Cupriavidus necator N-1: one gene and its partner. The protein of the gene in region 2 binds, or shares a complex with, the protein of the main gene of each other region. Links are inferred from orthologs where the notes say so. Each region holds a gene or a part of one and is shown on either strand. Other genes may lie near its edges.

Region 1 (11,860 bases), 960 kb from region 2 along the record:
CGCTGATCGGCGAGGATTCGACCGTCGAGAAGGAATACCTGGTGCGTGTGGTGTGGCACTCGCCGCAGGGCGTGGTCGAGCGCAATATCAGCGCGGAATTCCCGGCCGATGATCTCGAGCTGCTGCGCCACGGGCTGTCGCTGGATGGCGTGCCGCTCAAGCCAGCCAAGGTGAGCTGGCAGAACGAGGAGCAGCTGCGCTTCGTGCTGCGCGAAGGCCGCAAGCGCCAGATCCGTCGGATGTGCGAGCAGGTTGGGCTGCAAGTGGTGGGCCTCAAGCGCGTGCGCATGGGACGCGTGGTGCTGGGGGATCTGCCGCCGGGTAAATGGCGGTTCCTGGGGCAGTTTGAGAAGTTCTGATTCCAGAATTTGCCGACCCAAAAAAACCGGTCCCCAAGGACAGTCCCCAAGGACCGGTTTTTTTGCGCCTTGCGCGGGTTCGATACCGCGCGGCACAGCTCGTCAATCGTCGCTATTCGGCGGCAGATCCGGAAACAACACCTCTGTAAACCCAAACTGCCTGAAATCCTTGATCCGCATCGGATACAGGATCCCCTGCAAGTGGTCGCACTCATGCTGCACCACCCGCGCATGGAAGCCTTCAGCCACGCGCTCGATGCGGTTACCCATCAGGTCGTAGCCGCTGTACTTCAGCCGCAGATGGCGCGGCACCACGCCGCGCAGGCCGGGGACAGACAGGCAGCCTTCCCAGCCGTCCTCCATCTCGTCGGACTCCATTTCCAGCACCGGGTTGATCAGCACGGTCTTGGGCACGGTGGGCGCGTCCGGGTAACGCGGGTTGCGGTCGAAGCCGAAGATCACCACCTGCAGGTCCACGCCGATCTGCGGCGCGGCAAGGCCGGCGCCGTTGGCGTGGTCCATGGTGTCGAACATGTCTTCGATCAGCGTACGCAGCTCCGGCGTATTGAAGCGCTCCACCGGCCGCGCCACCTGCAGCAGGCGCGGATCGCCCATCTTGAGAATCTCGCGGATCATGGTTGTTTCCCCGGTTATTCCTGTGCCGGCGCGGCGCCGGCCTCTGCCAGCAGCGCCAGCATGCCGGCCTCGTCCAGCACCGGCACGCCCAGCGCCTCGGCCTTGTCGAGCTTGCTGCCTGCCTCGGCGCCCGCGACCACGTAGTCGGTCTTCTTCGATACCGAACCCGCCACCTTGGCGCCGGCGGCTTCCAGCAGTTCCTTGGCGTCCTCGCGCGACATGGTGGGCAGCGTGCCGGTCAGCACGAAGGTCTTGCCCGACAGCGGCGCCGGGGCCTTGGCCACCGGCTCGCTTTCCGCCCAGTGTACGCCTGCGGCGCGCAGTTGTTCGATGACCTCGACGTTGTGCGGCTCGGCAAAGAAGTGCGCGATCGACTGCGCCACCACCGGGCCGACGTCGTTCACTTCCAGCAGAGCCGCTTCGTCGGCTGCCATCAGCGCATCGAGCTTGCCGAAGTGCCGGGCCAGGTCCTTGGCGGTGGCTTCGCCCACATGACGGATGCCCAGCGCGAAGATAAAGCGGTTCATGGTGGTCTCGCGCGACGCGTCGATCGCCACCACCAGATTGGCCGCCGACTTGTCGGCCATGCGCTCCAGCGCGGCCAGCTTGGCCACGCCCAGCTTGAACAGATCCGCCGGCGTGCGCACGATGCCCTGGTCGACCAGTTGCTCGACCAGTTTGTCGCCCAGACCTTCGATATCCATGGCGCGCCGCTGCGCGAAATGCAGCAGCGCCTGCTTGCGCTGCGCTGCGCAGATCAGGCCGCCGGTGCAGCGCGCGATGGCTTCGTCCTCGAGCTTCTCGATATGCGAGCCGCACACCGGACAGGCGGTCGGCATCACGAAGGCGCGCGCGTCAGCCGGGCGGCGCTCGGTCACCACGCCGACCACTTCCGGGATCACGTCGCCGGCGCGGCGCACGATCACGGTGTCGCCGATATGCACGTCCTTGCGGCGGATCTCGTCCTCGTTGTGCAGCGTGGCGTTGGTCACCGTGACTCCGCCGACAAACACCGGCTTGAGCCGCGCCACCGGCGTGATTGCGCCGGTGCGGCCGACCTGCACTTCGATGTCCTCGACGATGGTGGTCATCTCCTGCGCCGGGAACTTGTGCGCCAGCGCAAAGCGCGGCGCGCGCGAGACAAAGCCCAGGCGCTCCTGCTCGGCCAGTGCGTTGACCTTGTAGACCACACCGTCGATGTCATACGGCAGCACGTCGCGGCGCTGGCCGATATCGCGGTAGAAATCCAGCAGGCCCTGCGCGCCCTTCACCACCGCGCGGTCCTTGCACACCGGCAGGCCCAGCGCGGCAAAGCCGTCGAGCATCACGCTGTGGGTGGGCGGACGGTCCACGCCCTGCAGCTCGCCCAGGCCGTAGGCGAAGAACGACAGCGGCCGCTTGGCGGTGATGCGCGGATCGAGCTGGCGCAGGCTGCCCGCGGCGGCGTTGCGCGGGTTGACGAAGGTCTTCTCGCCGGCCTCGGCCTGGCGTTCGTTGAGCTTGTCGAAGTCGCCGCGGTACATGAAGACTTCGCCCCGCACTTCAAGCACGGCGGGAGCCTGGCCGCGCAGCTTCAGCGGAATCGCCTTTATGGTGCGCACGTTGACCGTGACATCTTCGCCGGTCTCTCCGTCGCCGCGGGTGGCGGCCTGCACCAGGCGGCCGTCCTCATAGCGCAGCGACATGGCCAGGCCGTCGAACTTCAGCTCGCAGGCGTACTCGACCGCGTCGGCCGCGCTGAACAGGTCCTGCTCGCCGGCGGCGGGCGCGGTGCGGCCCAGGCCCTGCGCGCAGCGGCGGTCGAAGTTCAGCACGTCGTCGTCGGCGAAGCCGTTGTTGAGCGACAGCATCGGCACGCGGTGGCGCACCGAGTCGAAGGCCGACAGCGGCTCGCCGCCCACGCGCTGGGTGGGCGAGTCCGGCGTCTGCAGTTCGGGATGCTCAAGCTCCAGCGCCTGCAACTCGCTGAACAGCGCGTCGTACTCGGCGTCGGGAATGGTCGGCGCGTCCAGCACGTAGTACTGGTAGTTGTGGCGATCCAGCTCGTCGCGCAGCCAGGCCACGCGCTTGGCGGCAGCTTCGGCCGGCAAGGGGCCGGCGGGCGCGGAGGCATCTGCCTGCGCGCCGCGGTGTGTTGCGGTCATGGCAGGCTCCGGCTAGATGCTGAACAGGCGCTGCGCCACCAACGAACCGGCCGGCATGCCGCGCGCTTCCAGCTTGTTGTACAGCGTTTCAAGCTGGCTGAAGATCGCGACGAACGAGGCCTCGGTCAGCGGCCGCATATTGTCGTCGACCAGTTGCGCGCCCATGCGCTGGGCCAGCGTGTGGCCGTACTCGCACACGGTCTTGAACGGCTTGGCGGCCTGGTCGGCCACCGGCACGTCGAGCAGCAGCGTGATCTGGCGGCCGGCCTTGACGGTCAGGTCGTCGCGCAGGAAGTTGGTGTCGCCGAACTGCAGCGTGAACAGCGGACGCTGCACGCCTTCGGCGTTGGCCTGGTAGCGGATAAAGCGGGTGCCGTCGCGCGACAGCACCAGCCCGTCCTGCGTGGCCACGTTCTGCACGTACGCCGCCGACCACGGCGCGCCATCCGAAATCACGTTGACGCCCAGCTGCACGTCGCAGCCGGCGGCAAAGCCATCCAGCTCGCGCGCATTGGCGACGGTCTCGCTCATGTCCGGCAGGTCGGCCGAGGCATCGAGCGACTCGGCCAGCGACTCTACCGCGGTGATGAATTCCGAGAACTCCAGCGCGTTGAGCGGGCCGCCGCGGTTGGCCAGCTGCACGCCGACCTGCAGGTCTTCGTACTGGTGGCCGGCGGTGACCGGCTCCCATGCATTGGCTTCGGTGCGCAGGCCCTCGATATGGACCTGCTTGGTGCCGGCGCGGCGCAGCCGGCCGGTCAGGGGCAGGATGCGGTCACCGGAGGCCTTGCGCTCCAGGTGCAGGGGCACGATGCAGTCGATCAGCGGATCGATCAGGGCCGGCGTGGGCTGGCCATCGGGCACGGCGGCAAGCGGAGCCGGAGCCGGAGCCGGAGCCGGAGCCGGAGCCGGCGCGGGTACCGGGGCCGGAGTGGCCTCGGCTTCGGCCTCGTCCTCGGTGGTCTCGGCATGCGTCGCGGCGGCCGCGACGGACACTTCCTCGGCGACGACATCGTCGGCGTCCGCGGTGCTTGCTGCGGCCGCAGCCGCCGCAGCCGCGTGGTTGTTGCCCGTCGCCACCGCGGCACCGGCCGTGGCCGGCGCCGGGGAAAGCGTCGGCTCACGCCGCGGTGCCTGCTCGGCAGCGGCTTCGTGCAGGCGCGCGGCGGTTTCCGGCGCGGTGCTCTGGCCGACCACCGGCTCGCGCATCGGCGGCAGGTCGTCTTCGGGGCTGAGCTCGCGCGGGCGGCGCGCCTTGCGGATCTGCCACTGGTTGTAGCCGAACACCAGTACCACGAAAACCAGGCCCGCGACGATCAGTGCGGTCTGCAGGTCCATGTTCAGTTTCATGCTGCCTCCGCCATCGAAACCGCCGCGTCCATATCCACGGCCACGATACGCGAAACGCCCTGCTCCTGCATGGTCACGCCAATGAGTTGATGAGCCATTTCCATGGCAATCTTGTTATGTGAGATGAAAACGAATTGAGTCTTGTCCGACATGCGCGCCACCATATTGGCGTAGCGTTCGGTGTTGGCGTCGTCCAGCGGCGCGTCCACCTCGTCCAGCAGGCAGAACGGTGCCGGGTTGAGCTGGAACATGGCAAACACCAGCGCGATCGCGGTCAGCGCCTTCTCGCCGCCCGACAGCAGGTGGATGGTCGAGTTCTTCTTGCCCGGGGGCTGCGCCATCACCTGCACGCCGGCGTCGAGGATCTCCTCGCCGGTCATGATCAGGCGCGCCTGGCCGCCACCGAACAGCGACGGGAACAGCTCGCCGAAATGATGGTTGACCTGGTCGAAGGTGCCCTGCAACAGCGCGCGGGTTTCCTGGTCGATCTTGGCGATCGCGTCTTCCAGCGTGTTGATGGCGTCGTTCAGGTCGGCCGACTGCGCATCGAGAAAGGTCTTGCGCTCGCGCGCCGCGGCCAGCTCGTCGAGCGCGGCCATGTTGACCGGGCCGAGCGCGTTGATGGCGTTGTTGATGCGCGTGACTTCGCCCTGCAGGTACGACGGCTTCAGGTCGCCGGTCAGCTTGTCGGCCAGCGCGGCCTCGTCCACCTCGGCCGCGGTCAGCTGCTCGCTGAACTGCTCCTGGTTCAGGCGCGCGGCCTGTTCCTTGAGCTGCAACTCGGTAATGCGGTCGCGCAGCGGCTGCAGGCTGCGCTCGGCGGCCAGGCGCTGCTCGTCGTGCTGGCGCAGCTGTGCCGACAGCGCATCGAGTTCGGTGCGCGCGATGGTGAGCTTTTCTTCCTTCTCGGCGCGGCGCTCCAGCGCTTCCTGCAGGCCGGTATGGGCGGTCTGCTCGTTGATGGTCTCAAGCTCGGCGCGGGCGTTTTCCAGGGATTCGGCAATGCGTTCGGCCTGGTCGGCGGCCACCTGGATATTGCGGCGCAGCTCGTCGATGCGGCTCGCCAGGTTGCGCTCGGCAAAGAGGGCTTCCTGCGCGGCGCGCTCGAAGTCGCGCAGCTGGTGGCGCGCGCCCGAGAGCTTGCTGTCCAGCGCCTCGAAGGCCATCTGCTGGTCTTCGTGGGTGGCCTGCATCTCTGCCAGCGCGGCGTCGTGCTGCTCGAAGCTGGCTTCGGATTCGGCGCGGATGGCGCGCTGCTCTTCGATCTGTGCGTGGATCTCGTCCAGTTCCTCGCGGATCTGGCCGCTGCGGGCGGAATAGCGCTCCATCGCCTGAGACAGCTTGAGCACGTCCATCTGCAACGCGTGCACGCGGCGGGTGGCCTGCTCGGCGCGCGCGCGGGCATCGCCCAGCCCCTGGCTGGCCTGGGTGTAGGCCGCTTCGGCACGCACCGCCTGGGTCTTGGCTTCGTCGGACAGCAGCAGCTGCGCGCGCGCCTGCTTCTGCAGGTTTTCGATTTCCTGCTCGCGCGCCAGCATGCCGGCCTGCTCGGAATCGGCGGCGTAGATCTGGATGGCGTTGCGGCCCACCAGGTGGCCCTCGGCCACGACGAACGACGCACCGTCAGGCAGCGTGTTGCGCGCAGCCAGCGCCTGCGCCATGTCGGTGGCGACATAGATATCGGCCAGCCAGTCCTGCATCACGGCGCGGATGCCCGGCTCGGTGATCTGCACCAGCGACATCAGCGGGCGCAGGCCGACAGGCGTTTCCAGCGGGCGGGCGGCGGCCGGCGGCGAGTAAAACGCCAGCTTGGCCGGCGGCGCGTCGGACAGGAAGGCCTTGACCCAGTCCAGGTTCGACACTTCCAGCGCGGCCAGCTTCTCGCGCAGCACGGATTCGAGCGCGTTTTCCCAGCCCGGCTCGATATGGACCTTCTTCCACAGGCGCGGCAGCTCGGCCAGCTCATGCTTGGCCAGCCACGGCTGCACCTTGCCGTCGGTCTGCACGTTCTCCTGCAGCTGGCGCAGCGCCGACAGGCGCGCCTCCAGCGTGGCAATGGCGGAGGCTTCGCTGTGCACGCACGCCTGCGCGGCGCGGCGCGACTCGTCCAGGCGCGGCACGCTCTCTTCCGCGTCGGCCAGCACGGCCTGGGCTTCCTCGACCAGCGCTTCCTGCTCGGCCAGCTCGGCGCGGGCCTGCTCCAGGCGGGTCTCGTCGGGGCGGTCCAGGCCCTTTTCTTCCGCCGACAGGCGTTCGCGGCGCTGTTCCAGTTGCTGCAACATCTGGTCGGCGCTGCGCTGCTGCGCGGCTTCGAGCTTCAGGGCCTGCTCGGCCTGCATGATGCCGGCGCGCTGCTCGTTGAGCAGCTGCTGCGCGTCGCGCCATTGCGCTTCCAGCGTCGGCAGTTCGTCGTTCTTGTGGGCGACAGCTTCCTGCGCCTCGACCGTGCGGCCTTCGGCCACGGCCAGGTTTTCTTCGGCCTGCGCCAGCTCGTCGGTGGCCTGTTCGGCCTTGCCCTGCCACTGCTCGCGCTGCCCGGTCAGCGCGGCGATCTGGGCCTGCACGCGATTGCGCGATTCCACCACGTAGCGGATCTCGGCTTCGAGCTTGCTGACTTCGGCATTGGCCTCATACAGCGCGCCCTGCGCGGCGTGCATGCCATCGGACGCCCCGTAATGCGCGGCGCGCATGGTTTCGAGCTCGGCTTCGACATGGCGCAACTGCGCAGTCTGCGCCTCCAGGTCGATCTGGGCCTGCTCGATAGCGCGCTGGTGGCGTTCCTGCTCTTGCTGGGCCTCGCGCTTGCGCAGCAGCCACAGCAGGTGCTGCTTTTCTTCGCCGTCGGCGTGCAGCGTCTTGAAGCGCTGCGCCACCTCGGCCTGGCTTTCCAGTTTTTCGAGGTTGCTGCCGAGTTCGCGCAGGATGTCTTCGACGCGGGTCAGGTTCTCGCGCGTGTCAGACAGGCGGTTTTCGGTCTCGCGGCGGCGTTCCTTGTACTTGGACACGCCCGCGGCCTCTTCCAGGAAGATGCGCATGTCATCGGGCTTGGCCTCGATGATGCGCGAGATCATGCCCTGCCCGATGATGGCGTAGGCGCGCGGGCCCAGGCCCGTGCCCAGGAAGATGTCCTGGATGTCGCGCCGGCGCACCGGCTGGTTGTTGATGTAGTAGGACGAAGTGCCGTCGCGGGTCAGCACGCGCTTGACCGCGACTTCGGCGTACTGGCTCCACTGGCCGGCAGCGCGGCCCTCGGCATTATCGAACACCAGTTCGACACTCGCCCGGCCAGCCTGCTTGCGCGCGGTGGAGCCGTTGAAGATGACGTCCTGCATGGATTCGCCACGCAGCTCTGACGCACGTGACTCACCAAGCACCCAGCGCACCGCATCGATGATGTTCGATTTGCCGCAGCCGTTGGGACCTACGATGCCGACCAGTTGGCCGGGCACTTGAAAATTGGTGGGATCGACAAATGACTTGAAGCCCGCCAGCTTGATCGAGGATAGTCGCACGGTTTCTCGTGTGGTATCGGCCACTCCGGTATAGGAACCGGGGTCGGCCTGGTATCGGGGCTATTGCACTGTTCAGAAAGCCGGGCTGCGCGGGAGCCGGCGCGGCGTGACGCCAGCACCTCAAAATACCCCTCGGGCCCGAGAATTGGGGCTAATCATACCATCGCAGATGCCTTCGCCGGCCCGTTTGGCAGTCGCCCCGGCGTCATATCCCATTGCCGATTTCCCTTGCTATTCCGCCCCTTACAAGCGATTCCGCATGCACTTTGACAGGCGCCGCAGGCGCTGTCAGCCATCCGTGCCGGCCAACCGTTGGGAAACTTATTAGGGTAAATGCTAGTCTCTGATCTGTCGGCGTGACCTCGGATGCCCTCCGGGCCGCGCACCCATGAACGCCCCTCGCAGCCCTTGGCCAACCAGGAGGACAGAGCATGAGTGAACCGTCAGCGGCCGCCCGGCCGTGGTCTGTCAGCGACATCAACTACCAGGCGATCGACGTGGAACGCGTACGCGGCGACCGCGACCTGTTCTACCTGCTGGTGTCAGCCTCGTTCATCGAGAGCGGGTCCGACACCTATGCCGGCAACCTTGCCACCTATTACGCCCGTGTGCCCGATGCGGCCGACTGGCTTGCCGAGCACTGGGAGGCCGAGGAACTGCAGCACGGGCTGGCGCTGCGGCGCTATGTCGAGCATGTCTGGCCGGAATTCGACTGGGAGCGCGGCTATGCGCGCTTCTTCGACGAGTACAGCAAGACCTGCTCGATCGACCAGTTCGAACCGACCGAGGGCCTGGAAATGGCGGCCCGCTGCGTGGTGGAAACCGGCACCGCCGCCTATTACCGCGCGCTGGAACAGGCCAGCGACGAACCGGTGCTGCGCGACCTGACGCGGCGCATCTCCAACGACGAGGTGCGGCACTACAAGCACTTCTACCAGTACTTCAACCGCTTTGCGGCATCCGAGCGGCTGGGCCGGCTGCGCGTGCTGGGCGCGCTGGCGCGCCGGCTGCTGGAGATCAAGAACGAGGACGCCGCGATCGCGTTGCGCAATGTGTTGCGCATGGAGCGCGGCGTAGAGGCCGTGTCCGAAACCGAGGTGCGCGCGCTCAATGCGCGCGTGTCCGGCGTGATCCGGCGCAACATCCCCATCGAAATGACCGTGAAGATGCTGCTGCGGCCGCTGCACCTGCACCGCGGCGTGGAGCGCGCAGTGCGGGCGCCGCTGGTGGCAGTGGTGTCGCGGGTCATGCTGCACTGACCCGCGCACCGGGCTCAGTTACATGCCACTGCCTCGGCACCTGCTGCGGCCGGCGCCGGCGCGCGGCTGCGGTGCACCAGCCCCGACAAGGCCCCGGCCGCCACGATGCACAGGCCGCCGGCCGCTTCCTTCCAGCTCAGCACCTCGGTCGCCAGCCACCACGCCGATACCGCCGCGATCACGATCTCGAACAGCATCAGCAGCGACACGCGGTTGGCCGGCAGCCGCTGCAGCCCGTATTGCACCACCGAGTTGCTGACCACCAGCACCGCCGCCAGGCCCAGCACCAGCATGCCCACGCTCACCTGCGCGCCCTGGACGATGGTCACCGACGGACCATCCAGCAGCAGCGCGGCCGGCACGCCCACCACCGTGCAGCCCAGGTAGACCACGACCGTGCGCACGCGTGCGTCCATATCCGGGAAGCGCTGGCCGGCGCGGCGCGACAGCACATTGTTGACGGCAAAGCCCATGCCGCCGATCAGGCCCGACCATTCCGCGGCGGAGCCTGGCAGCGGCACGCCGACCTCGGGCGTCCACAGCATCAGCCCGGCGCCGAACAGGGCCAGCGCCACCAGCGACAGCCCTGCCGCCGACAGCCGCTCGCCCAGGAACAGCCGGGCAAACAGCGCGGTCCAGACCGGGGTCAGGTAGAACAGCAGCAGCACACGCATCACATGGCCGTTGACGCTGCCCCAGACGAAGCCGGCGTTGGTCACGCCCGCCGCCAGCCCGATGGCGACAAACAGCCAGTGCGGGCGCAGGCCGGCCAGGTGCCGGCGGAAGGCCAGCAGCGACAGCACCGCCGCGACCGAGCTGACCAGCGCCGCGGCGTGCATGCCGCCCAGGCCCCAGCCCGCCAGCACGCGGTACGGGAACCAGGCGATGCCCCAGACCGAGGCGCCGATCAGGATGGAAAGCGATGCCTTGACCGCATGGCGGTCGGCCGGCGCATGCTGCGCCGCAACAGTATTTGTGCTCATAAAGGGAATCCGTGCGAGGCGAGCCGGGCCGCCGGCCGGTGACAGCAGGCAGCGTCCGGACGGCGCCGGCGGCATCACCAGGGCGTGATGCCCGCCATCCGTGCTCGCGGCCGGCCGCGCGGGCCGGGCCGGCGCACGGAAACCCGCGCCGTTCCTCTATAATGCGTCGTTTTAACCGGCCCCGACTGACACTGTGAATCCGCGCCTCGACCTGCTCCAGCCCTACCCGTTCGAGAAACTGCGGGTGCTCTTTGCGCAGGTAAAGCCTGCCGACAAGCCGGCCATCAGCTTTGGCATCGGTGAACCCAAGCATCCGACGCCTGAGTTCATCAAGCAAGCGCTGGCAGAGTCGCTCGCGGGGCTGGCGAATTATCCCACAACGGCAGGTTCCGATGCACTACGGCAGTGCATCGCCAGCTGGCTGGAACGCCGCTACGGCCTGCCCAAGGTCAACGCCGCCACTGAAGTGCTGCCGGTGACCGGCTCGCGCGAGGCGCTGTTCGCCTTTGCCCAGACCGTGGTCGACGGCACCCGTCCGGGCGCGCTGGTGCTGTGCCCCAACCCGTTCTACCAGATCTACGAAGGCGCGGCGCTGCTGGCCGGCGCCACCCCAGTGTTCGCCAACAGCGACCCGGCGCGCAACTTCGCCCCGGCCTTCGACCGCATTGCCGACGATGTCTGGCAGAAGGTGCAACTGCTGTTCGTGTGCACGCCCGGCAACCCGACTGGTGCGGTGCTGTCGCTGGAAGACTGGAAGCAGCTGTTTGCGCTGTCGGACCGCTACGGCTTTGTGATCGCCTCGGACGAGTGCTACTCCGAGATCTATTTCGACGAAGGCCGCGCCCCGCTGGGAGCGCTGGAAGCCGCGCACAAGCTGGGCCGCGGCCTTGACCGGCTGGTGATGTTCTCAAGCCTGTCCAAGCGCTCCAACGTGCCGGGCCTGCGCTCGGGCTTCGTCGCCGGCGATGCCGCGCTGCTGAAGAAATTCCTGCTATACCGTACCTATCACGGCGGCGCCATGAACCCCGCGGTGCAGAGCGCAAGCATCGCCGCCTGGAACGACGAATCGCATGTGCGCGAGAACCGCGCCGCCTACGTGCGCAAGTTCAGCGAAGTGACGCCGATGCTGGCCGAGGTGCTGGACGTGGCGCTGCCCGATGCCGGCTTCTACCTGTGGGCCGATGTCTCGCGCACCGGCCTCACCGATACCGAATTCGCCGCGCGCCTGCTGGCCGAGCAGAACGTGACCGTGCTGCCCGGCAGCTACCTGGCGCGCGAAGCCGACGGCATCAACCCCGGCGCCAACCGCGTGCGCATGGCCCTGGTGGCCACGCCCGAGGAATGCCTGGAAGGTGCGCGCCGGATCGTGGAATTCTGCCGCGCGCTCGGCTGAGCGCCAACCCATGACCGCGGCGCAGCCTGACCGCTGCGCCTTTATCCGATAACCACTGAAGAAACGCATATGACGCAAGCTCTGCAAGCCCTGATCGACCAGGCCTGGGAAGACCGCACCAGCCTGTCGCCCAAGTCCGCCCCCAACGACATCCGCGAGGCCGTCGCCAATGTCATCAGCCAGCTGGATTCCGGCGCGCTGCGCGTGGCCGAGAAGCAAGGCAA
Region 2 (10,677 bases):
GGCAGGGCGGTGTTCATGTCGGCTTGGCAACCGCAAGGACGGCCAGCGCGCTGGCGCCTGCCAACGCCAGCCACAGCCACAAGGTGCGCTCGACCAGCCGCAGGCACGCCATCACGTGCGCGGCTTGCGGCGCGGGGCCGGCGCCCAGCGGCGGGCGTTGCTCGATCTCGCCGTGATAGCGCGCCGGGCCGCCGAGCCGCACGCCCACCGCACCGGCGCCCGCGGCCATCACGGGGCCGGCATTCGGACTCGACCATGCCGGGGCCTGCGTGCGCCAGCAATGCAGCGCCTGCGCGGTGGCGCCGAGCAGCGCATAGGACAGCGCGGTCAGGCGCGCGGGCACGAGGTTGAGCCCGTCGTCGATGCGCGCCGCGGCCCAGCCGAAATACAGCAGCCGCGGCGTGCGGTAGCCCCACATCGCATCGAGCGTATTGGCCAGCCGGAACACGATCACGGCGGGCGCGCCGCCGACCAGGAACCAGAACAGCGCCCCGAAGACCGCGTCGTTGCCGTTTTCCAGTGCCGACTCACAGGCGGCACGGGCCAGTGCTTCAGCATCGGCATCGGTGGTGTCGCGCGAGACGATGCGCGCGGTCAGCGCGCGCGCGGCGGGCAGGTCTGCCGCGGCAAGGGCGGCGGCGATCGGGGCGATATGCTGGCGCAGGCTGCGCGCGCCGAGTGCGGCGTACAGCGCCACCGCATGCAGCGCCAGGGCGGCAACCGGGTGCAGGCTGGCCGCGGCGTCGACCAGCCACCATGCGAGCGCTGCCGGCACCAGCACCAGCACACACCAGCCGGCGAGACCGGCAAGGCGCTGGCGCCAGGGCGCACCGCGCTGCGGCGCGGGGTTGAGCCGCCGCTCAAGTGCGGCAGCGATGCGGCCGAAGCCCACCAGCGGATGCCAGCGGCGCGGCTCGCCCAGCCAGCGGTCCAGCAGAACGCCCGTCAGTGCCGCTGCCACGCATGCCGGCCAGGCCAGCATCAGCATGTGGGATCGGCACCCTTCACCGCAACCGGAATGCCTGCCACCATCAGCCGCACGCAGTCGGCGGCGGCGGCCAGCTTCTGGTTCAGGCGGCCCAGTTCATCGACATAGAAGCGGGTGATGGCGCCCATCGGGATCACGCCGAAGCCGATCTCGTTCGTGACCAGGATCACATGGCCCGGCAGCGTGGGCAGCGCGGAGAGCAGCGCTTCGATTTCTTCGGTGAAGGCATCCGGCGGCGTGATCACGCCATGCTCAGGATACGTGCGGCCGTCGGGGAAGATCAGGTTGTTCATCCACAGCGTCATGCAATCCACCAGGATGCAGCCGTCGTGGCGCGCGTTGGCGTAGAGCGCATCGGCCAGGTGCACCGGTTCTTCCACCAGGCGCCAGTCGGCGGGGCGGCGGGCGCGGTGCAGGGCGATGCGGACCTCGAGCTCCTGGTCGGCGTGCGCCGGGTCCTGGTGCGCGGTCGCGATGTAGGTGACCGGGCCGCCGGTGATGGTGGCATGGTCGGTGGCGAGCTGTTCGGCGTAATGGCTCTTGCCGGAACGCGCGCCGCCCAGCACCAGGGTGAGCTGGCGGTTACCGTGTCCGCCGGCGGCACGCGGCTGGGTGGCGGTGTCGGGGGCGGAGGCGGGTGCGATGGCCGGGGTTTCCATCCGCGTATTGTAGCCGCCGCATCCGGGCATCGCACGGGAGGTGTTGCAGGCACCGGTGCGATAATCCGCCAATGCAGACCGACTCCTCGCAATCCCTGCCGCCGGGTGCCCTGCGCGGCACGCTGATGGTCCAGGGCACGACTTCCGATGCCGGCAAGAGCACCATCGTGGCCGGCCTGTGCCGGGTGCTGGCGCGTGCCGGCACGCACGTGGTGCCATTCAAGCCGCAGAACATGGCGCTGAACAGCGCGGTCACCGCCGACGGCGGCGAGATCGGTCGCGCGCAGGCGCTGCAGGCACAGGCCGCGCGGCTGGCGCCGCATACCGACATGAACCCGGTGCTGCTCAAGCCCAGCAGCGACACCGGTGCGCAGGTGATCATCCACGGCCGCGCGCGGCTGGACTTGGATGCGCGCGCCTACCATGCCTACAAGCCCGAGGCGATGAAGGCCGTGCTGGCTTCGCACACGCGCCTGGCGCAGGCCTATGACGTGGTGCTGGTGGAGGGCGCCGGCAGTCCCGCCGAGATCAACCTGCGCGAGCGCGACATCGCCAACATGGGCTTCGCCGAGCGCGTCGACTGCCCGGTGGTGCTGGTGGCGGACATCGACCGCGGCGGCGTGTTTGCGCACCTGATCGGCACGCTCGACTGCCTGTCCGACAGCGAACGCGCGCGCGTGACCGGCTTCATCATCAACCGCTTCCGCGGCGATATCGGCCTGCTGGAGCCGGGACTGGACTGGCTGGTCGCGCGCACCGGCAAGCCGGTGTTCGGCGTGCTGCCCTACCTGCACGGCCTGCATCTGGATGCCGAGGACGCCATCATCGGCACGCAAGCGGACAAGGCAGGCACGCCGGCGCAGCGCCTGCGCGTGATCGTGCCGGTGCTGCCGCGCATCGCCAACCATACCGATTTCGACGCGCTGCGCGCGCACCCGCAGGTGGACCTGCAGTTTGTCGGGCCCGGCATGCCGATCCCGCCCGCGGACCTGGTGGTGCTGCCCGGCAGCAAGAACGTGCGCGGCGACCTGGACTTCATCCGGGCCAATGGCTGGGACGCGGTGCTGGCCCGGCACCTGCGCTACGGCGGCAAGCTGATCGGGATCTGCGGCGGCATGCAGATGCTGGGGCGGCAGGTGCACGATCCCGATGGCCGCGAAGGCCCGGCCGGCAGCAGCGCGGGGCTGGGCTGGCTGGATTTCGAGACCACGCTGGCGGCAGAGAAGCAACTGCGCCAGGTCGGCGGCCGGCTGGCGCTGGATGAAGCCGATGCGCCGGTGCGCGGCTACGAGATCCATCTTGGCGTCACCACGGGCGCGGGGCTTGAGCAGCCGGCCCTGTGGCTCGACCGCGGCGACGGCACGGTGCGGCCCGACGGCGCACGCTCGGCCGACGGCCAGGTGCTAGCCACCTATGTCCACGGCCTGTTCGACGAGCCCGCCGGCTGCCAGGCGCTGCTGCGCTGGGCGGGGCTGGACGGCGCCCAGGCGGTGGACCTCGATGCACTGCGCGAAGCATCGATCGAGCGGCTTGCCGACACCATGACCGCGCACCTGGACCTGGATGCGATGCTGGCGCCGCTGCGGCGCTGACGCATGCGGCACGGCCGCCTGGCGGGGCCCTGTTAGAATCGCGAATCTTTCGCATTTGCATTCTGCGTGAAAGTGGCTTGTGCGCCATATTCCACGCATGGCCGCGTCCGCTCAACGTACTTCAGCCCCCTCATGGTCACCGGCCGCCTGCGCGTCGTCCTCGTCAAACTGCACCTGTATATCGGCCTGAGCCTTGGCCTGCTGTTCGTCCTGTTGGGGCTGACCGGCATGACCATCGCCTGGCGCGACGAACTGGATGCCTGGCTCAACCCTGACCTGCTGGTGGCGTCCGCGCCGATGACGGAGCCGGTCTCGCCGGCCACGGTCCAGGCAGTGACCGAGCGGCTGGCTGCGCCCCCCTACGGCAAGCCCAACCTGCTGATGCTGCCGGCCCATGCCGACGGCGTCTTTATCGCCTGGTATCCGGTCAAGGGGCCCGACAGCGTGGTGCCGGGCCGCTCACGCCAGGTGATGGTCGATCCGGTCACGCTTGCTGTGAAGGGCGAGCGGGTCTGGGGCGAGGCGGGCCTGTCGCGCCGGCTGCTGCTGCCCACGCTGTTCCACCTGCATCGCTACCTGCTTAGCGGCGACACCGGCAAGACCATCACCGGCGTGGCCGGCATGCTGCTGTTGCTGACCACGCTGGTGGGCGTGGCGGTGTGGTGGCCCAAGATGAAGCTGCGCTCGGTGGTGCAGGCGTTCCGCATCACGCACGGCGGTTCATGGTCGCGCTTCAACTATTCGCTGCATCGCGCGGGCGGCATCCTGGCCGCGCCGGTGCTGGCCATCATTGCCTTTTCCGGCTGGTACCTGAACCTGCCGAAGTGGGTGACACCGATGGTGGCGGGCGTAATGACTGTGACGCCGCCGGTGAAGCACGTCTCGGCACCGGCGCCTGCCGGGGCCCGGCAGCTGGGCGTGGGCGAGATCATGGCGGCGGCGCAGGCCCAATACCCGCAAGCGCAGGTGACCCGCATCAGCTTCCCGCGCAAGCCGGGCGACGCGTTCGAGGTACGGCTGCGCCAGCCCGGCGAGGTGCGCAAGGACACCGGTGCCACGCGGCTGTGGCTCGATGCCTGGAGCGGCAAACCGCTGGGCGTGCGTGATCCGCACGAGGCGCCGGCGGGCGACACGCTGCTGAACTGGCTGTTCCCGCTGCATACCGGCGAGGCCTTCGGGCTGCCGGGGCGCGTCTTCATCACGCTGTTCGGGCTGGCCCCGCTGGCGTTTGCCGTGACCGGCGTGCTGATCTGGTGGAAGCGGCGGCGGGGCCATCAGCGGCATATGGTGAAGGCCGCACAACGCTCCGGCATGCGCCGGGCATGAAAAAAGCAGGCCGGCGGCCTGCTTTTCTTGTCTGGTGCGGCGGCGCCGCTCAGATTTCCAGGTTGTCGATCAACCGGGTCGCGCCCAGCTTGGCGGCCGTCAGGATCACCAGCGGCTCGCCGGCGAGGAATTCCTCGCGCGTCGGCGCCTGCAGGTCGACGCGCTTGCGGATCGACACGTAGTCAGGCTTCCAGCCGCGCCTGGCCAGCGATTCCTTCGCATTCGCCTCGACCGCAAGCAGGTCGGCCGCGGCGCGGTCGCTGCCCAGCACGGTGTCGCGCACGTCATGCAGCGTGCGGTACAGCACCGGCGCCTCGGCGCGCTCGTCGGGGCTCAGATAGCGGTTGCGCGACGACAGCGCCAGGCCGTCTTCGGCACGGATGGTCTCGGCGGGGATGATGTCAATCGGCAGGGCAAACTGCTGCACCATGCGGCGCACGATCATCAGCTGCTGGTAGTCCTTCTTGCCGAACACCGCCACCCGAGGCTGCGCGCACGAGAACAGCTTCATCACCACCGTGCACACGCCCTTGAAGAAGCCGGGGCGGAACTCGCCTTCCAGGATGTCGCCCAGGTCATGCGGCGGCTCGACGCGGTATTCCTGCGGTTCGGGGTACATATCGCGCTCGGACGGCGCGAACAGCACGTAGACGCCTTCCCGCTGCAGCTTCTCGATATCGTCCTGCAGCGTGCGCGGGTACTTGTCGAAATCCTCGTTCGGGCCGAACTGCAGGCGGTTCACGAAGATCGATGCCACCACCGGGTCGCCGTGCTGGCGTGCCAGGCGCATCAGCGACAGGTGGCCTTCGTGCAGGTTGCCCATGGTGGGGACGAAGGCAGCGCGGTTCTGGCCGCGCAGTTGGTCGCGCAGCTCTTGGATGGAGGAAATGACTTTCATCTGCCTTGGTGTGCTGGTCGTGATAGGTGTGACCCGGGCGCCGGTCCATCGAGGGGCGGCACATGGACTACCGGTCTCGGCCTTCTGTCGGGCGTGGGGCCTTCGGGCACTTGCCGTCGGGGCCTGCGCCGTGGGCCGTTGGGCCGGCTGTCGGCGGATTGTAGAACAAGTGGGACGGGGCCGGACCCCGCACCGCGGGTGGGTCAGGTCGGGCTGTACGCCAATCGCACATAAATTGGTGCGAACGGTTCGGCCTGGGTGATCTCCACCAGCGCTTCGCGCGACAGCTCCAGCATGGCGATAAAGTTCACCACCACCACCGGCACGCCCTTGCCGGAGCGCACCGCGTCCTCGAACAGTTCGGAGAATTCCATGAAGCGCGAGTGCTGCAGCCGGCGCAGGATCTGGCTCATGTGCTCGCGCACCGACAGTTCCTCACGCGAGATCTTGTGGTGCTGGTTGAGCTTGGCGCGCTTGAGCACATCGGCCCAGGCGGACTGCAGGTCCACGGTTTCCACTTCGGGGAAGCGCGGCGCCAGGCTCTGCTCGATATAGACCTGCGAGCGCAGGAAGTCGCGGCCCAGCTGCGGCACCGTATCCAGGCGCTGCGCGGCTAGCTTCATCTGCTCGTATTCCAGCAGTCGGCGCACCAGCTCGGCACGCGGGTCCTCGGCCTCATCGTCGCTGTCGGCCTTCTTGACCGGCAGCAGCATGCGCGACTTGATCTCGATCAGCATGGCCGCCATCAGCAGGTATTCGGCGGCCAGCTCAAGGTTGGTCTTGCGGATCTGCTCGATGTAGGACAGGTACTGCCGGGTGACCTGCGACATCGGGATGTCGAGGACATTGAAGTTCTGCTTGCGGATCAGGTACAGCAGCAGGTCCAGCGGGCCCTCGAAGGCTTCCAGGAAGATCTCGAGCGCGTCCGGCGGGATGTACAGGTCCTGCGGCAGCTTGAACAGCGGCTCGCCGTACAGGCGCGCGAAGGCCATCCCGTCGACCATGTCGGCAGGGCCGGCTGCAACGGCCGGGGCCACGGCCGGCAGCTCGACGGGCAGCGGCAGCTTGTCCTGGTCGCCTGCGCTCATGGGCGGCGTGCGCTCGCGGGGGCGGCGGGAATCAGTTGTCCTGCGAGTAGACGTATGGCTTCTGCGCCACGCGCGAAGCTTCGGCGCGGGCGCGCTCTTCCAGGTCGATCGGCGACTTGTCCCACAGCAGGGCACGGCCGTCGCGCTGCTCGGCCTCCAGCGTCGGGCGCTCTTGCTTGAGCTGCTTCAGGAACTGGGTGATTTCGGATTCGTAAATGGCCATGTTCAACCGTGATGCGCCCGCGCGGGCGCCAGATGGGTGCAGTGGGCCACGATTTTACAGTATCGGCCCCCCGGAATGCATCCAGGCCTGGTGCAAGGCGCCGGAAAGTTCCGGGCGTAAGGCCGGGTGTGGTCAAATACCGACTTTGTATGTGTGGACAATCGGCGATGCCGCAAGACACCGCTATTACCGCTAACTCCGCTGGCCGCGCGCGCGTGGCCGTTCGCGTACTGGCCGCGCTGGGCGCGGTGCTGGCGCTGGCGGCCGGCCCGGCCCGCGCCGCCTACGAGGTCGAAGTCGAGGCACCCAAGCCGATTCGCGAAATGCTGGAAGAGCATCTCGACCTGGCACGCTACAAGGACCGCGCCGACCTTTCGCCGGACCAGCTCGACTATATGGTCGAGACCGCCGGCGAGCAGGTGCGGGCGCTCACCTCCACCGAGGGCTACTTCGACCCGACCACCACCACCCGCGTCGAAGGCGAGGGCGACAAGCGCGTGGTCCACGTGATGGTCGACCCCGGCGCGCGCACGCTGATCCGCAATGTCGACGTCCAGGTGACGGGCCCGGCAGCCACGCGCTCGCCCGAACAGGTGGCAGAGATGCAGGCCAAGTGGGGACTGCCGGTGGGTGAGCCGTTCCGGCAGGGCGACTGGGACAAGGCCAAGGAAGACGCGCTGGTCACGCTGCAGAGCCACAACTACTACGGCGCGCGCCTGGCCGCGTCGCAGGCGCGCGTGGAGCCGGACGACCAGCGCGCGGACTTGTCCGCGCATTACGCCAGCGGCCCGGCCTACCTGCTGGGGCCGCTGAAGGTGACCGGCACGCGCCGCTATCCGGAACAGATCATCTACAACGTCAACCCGCTGAGCGAGGGCGAGCCGTACCGCGTGGAGCGGCTGCTGGAGCTGCAGCGCGCGATCCAGAACCAGCCGTACTTCTCCAACGTGCAGGTCGACCTGGAACCGCCGCCGGACGCCGACAAGGCGGCTGACGGCGTGGTGAGCTCGCCAGTGCTGGTGCGCGTGCGCGAATATCCGGCGCACCGGCTCAACAGCGGCGTGGGCTTTACCACCGACACCGGCGCGCAGATCGAAGGCCGCTATTCGTACTACAACCTGTTCAACCGCGCCTGGACCTTCGACTCGCAGGCGCGGCTGGAGCAGAAGCGCTCCTATCTGTTCGCCGAGACCGCGATGCCGCCGGACAGGGGCAACTACCGCAACAGCGTGTACAGCAGCTACGAGCGCACCATCGACATCGAGAACACCGACACCACCAGCCTGCGCGCGGGCCTGAAGCGCTCGCGCTCGCGCGAGAAGTACGACGTGACGACGTCGCTGGATTTCTACTACGACAAGCTGCTGCCGGAGGGCCAGGCCGCCCAGATCAGCAAGGCGCTGGTGCCGGCCTTTGCGTGGACGCGGCGCGACGTCGACAATCCTGTGTTCCCGCGCCGCGGCAACGTGATCAGCACCCAGGTCGGGGTGGCCGCCAAGGGTTTCCTCAGCGATGCCACCTTCCTGCGGCTGTACGGCCGTATCCGCCAGTACATACCGGTGGGCAAGCGCGACCTGGTGGTGGCACGGCTGGAACTCGGTGCCGACCTGACCGGCGACAGCTCCAGCCAGATCCCGGCCACGCTGCGCTTTCGCGCCGGCGGCACCGATTCGATCCGCGGCTACAGCTACCAGTCGATCGGCACGCCCAGCGGCTCCAGCATCTTGCCGGCCAAGTACCTGGGCACCGGCAGCCTGGAGTACCAGTACTGGTTCAAGCCGGACTGGGGCGTGGCGGTGTTCTGGGATCTCGGCACTGCCGCCGACAACCTGCGCGGCGTGACCATCTACAACGGCGTGGGCGTCGGCGTGCGCTGGCGCACGCCGGTGGGCCCGCTGCAGCTGGACCTGGGCTACGGCATCCAGGCGCAGCAGTTCCGGCCGCATATCTCGCTGGGGGTGGCGTTCTGATGCGGCACCCTTGTCTTTCCCGCCTGACCCGGATGCTGGCATGAGCGCTCACGATCTGCCTTCGGTGCCCGGCGGCGATTCGGCCCGGACGCCGACCCCGCCCGCGCCGCGCAAGCGGCGGCGGCTGTGGCGCGTGCTGGCTTGGCTGGCCGGCATCCTGCTGCTGCTGATGGTGGCGCTGGTGGCGGCGGGCGTGGCGGCGCTGCACACCGAGACCGGCACCCGCCACCTGTGGACGCTGGCCACGCGGCTGTCGGCCGGCATGCTCAGCGGCCGGCTGGAAGGCGGCACCGTGACGCACGGCCTGCGCCTGCGCGACGTGGTGTTCGCCAGCGGCCAGACGCGCGTGGCGGTGGACCGCGTGGATGGCAACTGGGCGCTCAACTGGCAGGCGCGGCGCCTGCACGTGCAGTGGCTGCGCATCGGCAAGGCCGAAGTGAAGCTCGGACCGTCCGAGCCGAGCACCGAGCCGATGCAGAAGCCCACGTCGCTCGAACTGCCGCTGGCCATCGATGTCGATTCCCTGACGCTTGAGCGGCTGTCGCTGCTGCAAGGCACGGCGCCCACGGCCGAGCCGATGGTGTTCAGCAACCTGGCCGGCGCGCTGCACAGCGACGGCCAGCGCCACCGCGTCAGCGTGGACAAGCTGGAAACACCATACGGCAAGCTGGCGGCCAACGCCCAGCTGGGCGCACGCGCCCCGTTCGCGCTCAGCGCCGAAGCCTTGCTGGAAAGCAGCTGGCAGGATGAGGCCTTTGCCGTCAATGCCACCGCCAAGGGCAACCTGGACGCGCTGCGTGCCGAGCTGCAGGCCAGCGGCGACCGCATCCACCTGCGCGCAGGCGCCGACCTGACGCCGTTCGGCAAGGTGCCGTTCACGCACCTGCTGGTCGATGGCGATCGCATCAACCCGCGCCTGTTCAGCCCGTCGGCGCCACAGGCCAACCTGACCGTGCATGCCGAGCTGCGGCCGGTGGGCGGCGTGGCGGCGGGTGCCGGCGCGCAGGCAGCCAGTGCCGTGGCGGCATCGGCTCCCCCGGCGGCATCGGGGGTCTCCGCATCCGCTCCTGCGGCGGCGCCGGCGCCCGCACCGCTGGCGGTCGCCGGCGACATCGCGATCCACAACCTGGAAGCCGGTCCGCTGGACAAGGAGCGGCTGCCGGTCCAGTCGGTGCGCGCCCACGTCGAGCTGAGCGAGATGGCACAGGCCGTCTCGGACCTGCGCGTGGCGCTGGCCGGCAAGGCCGAGATTGCCGGCGGCGGTTCGCTGCGCGGCGGCCGTGGCGGTTTCGACCTGGATGTGCGCAGGCTGGACCCGGCCGCGCTGCATGGCTCGCTGACCAGCGCCAGCCTGTCCGGCCCGGTGGTGGTGCGGATGGAGCCGGGCCGACAAAGCGTGGCGCTGGACTTGTCGGGCGGGCCGCTCAAGCTTTTCGCCGATGCCAGCATCGATGCCGAGGCGGTCACGCTGGCCACGCTGCGCGCCGCGGTGGGGCCGGGTTTGCTGACCGCGGAAGGCAAGCTCGGCCTGAAAGACAAGCAGCCGTTCAGCTTCAAGGGCAAGCTGGCCTCGTTCGATCCCTCGCGCCTGGCCAAGGTTGCCGCCGGCCGGATCAACGCGGATTTCACCGCGACCGGCGAGATCGCGCCCGAGCTTGGCGTGGCGCTGGATTTTGCCGTGCATGAGAGCGAATACGCGGGCCTGCCGATGACCGGCGGCGGCAAGGTGCGCCTCGCAGGCGAGCGGCTCTTGCCAAGCGAGGCCTCGCTGAGCATGGCCGGCAACCAGGCCAACCTGCGCGGCAGCTTCGGCGCGCGCGGCGATGCGCTCAAGCTAGCGGTCGATGCGCCGCAGCTGGAGCGGCTCAAGTTTGGCGTGGCCGGCAAGCTCAAGCTCGACGCCACCATCACCGGCACGCTGAAGAAACCTGAA

The links.
Region 1: the proteins of CNE_RS14170 (region 2) and smc are in contact, whole or in part, in a crystal structure (PDB 3ZGX), measured with the Bacillus subtilis proteins. The link is inferred for Cupriavidus necator N-1 from one-to-one orthologs.

The regions. Positions count from the first base shown.
Region 1 is NC_015726.1:2,063,665-2,075,524, forward strand. Bases 4,286-8,328 are described here. They hold smc (chromosome segregation protein SMC), read right to left. Parts: upstream 8,002-8,328; coding sequence 4,486-8,001; downstream 4,286-4,485. Other genes in these bases: CNE_RS09720 (cell division protein ZipA C-terminal FtsZ-binding domain-containing protein), read right to left, coding at 4,286-4,489. In the rest of the region: CNE_RS09705 (pseudouridine synthase), read left to right, coding at 1-359; def (peptide deformylase), read right to left, coding at 462-995; NAD-dependent DNA ligase LigA, read right to left, coding at 1,010-3,139; more of CNE_RS09720, read right to left, coding at 3,152-4,285; CNE_RS09730 (ferritin-like domain-containing protein), read left to right, coding at 8,433-9,260; CNE_RS09735 (DMT family transporter), read right to left, coding at 9,275-10,243; dapC (succinyldiaminopimelate transaminase), read left to right, coding at 10,437-11,636; dapD (2,3,4,5-tetrahydropyridine-2,6-dicarboxylate N-succinyltransferase), read left to right, coding at 11,706-11,860. UniProt on the Bacillus subtilis protein: Required for chromosome condensation and partitioning.
Region 2 is NC_015726.1:3,020,658-3,031,334, reverse strand. The notes cover bases 4,610-7,469. They hold CNE_RS14170 (segregation and condensation protein A), read right to left. Parts: upstream 6,552-7,469; coding sequence 5,667-6,551; downstream 4,610-5,666. Other genes in these bases: CNE_RS14160 (autotransporter assembly complex protein TamA), read left to right, coding at 6,942-7,469; CNE_RS14165 (DUF3460 family protein), read right to left, coding at 6,583-6,774; panC (pantoate--beta-alanine ligase), read right to left, coding at 4,615-5,463. In the rest of the region: threonine-phosphate decarboxylase CobD, read right to left, coding at 1-17; adenosylcobinamide-phosphate synthase CbiB, read right to left, coding at 14-988; cobU (bifunctional adenosylcobinamide kinase/adenosylcobinamide-phosphate guanylyltransferase), read right to left, coding at 982-1,677; CNE_RS14185 (cobyric acid synthase), read left to right, coding at 1,719-3,239; CNE_RS14180 (PepSY-associated TM helix domain-containing protein), read left to right, coding at 3,372-4,565; more of CNE_RS14160, read left to right, coding at 7,470-8,744; CNE_RS14155 (translocation/assembly module TamB domain-containing protein), read left to right, coding at 8,785-10,677. UniProt on the Bacillus subtilis protein: Participates in chromosomal partition during cell division. May act via the formation of a condensin-like complex containing Smc and ScpB that pull DNA away from mid-cell into both cell halves.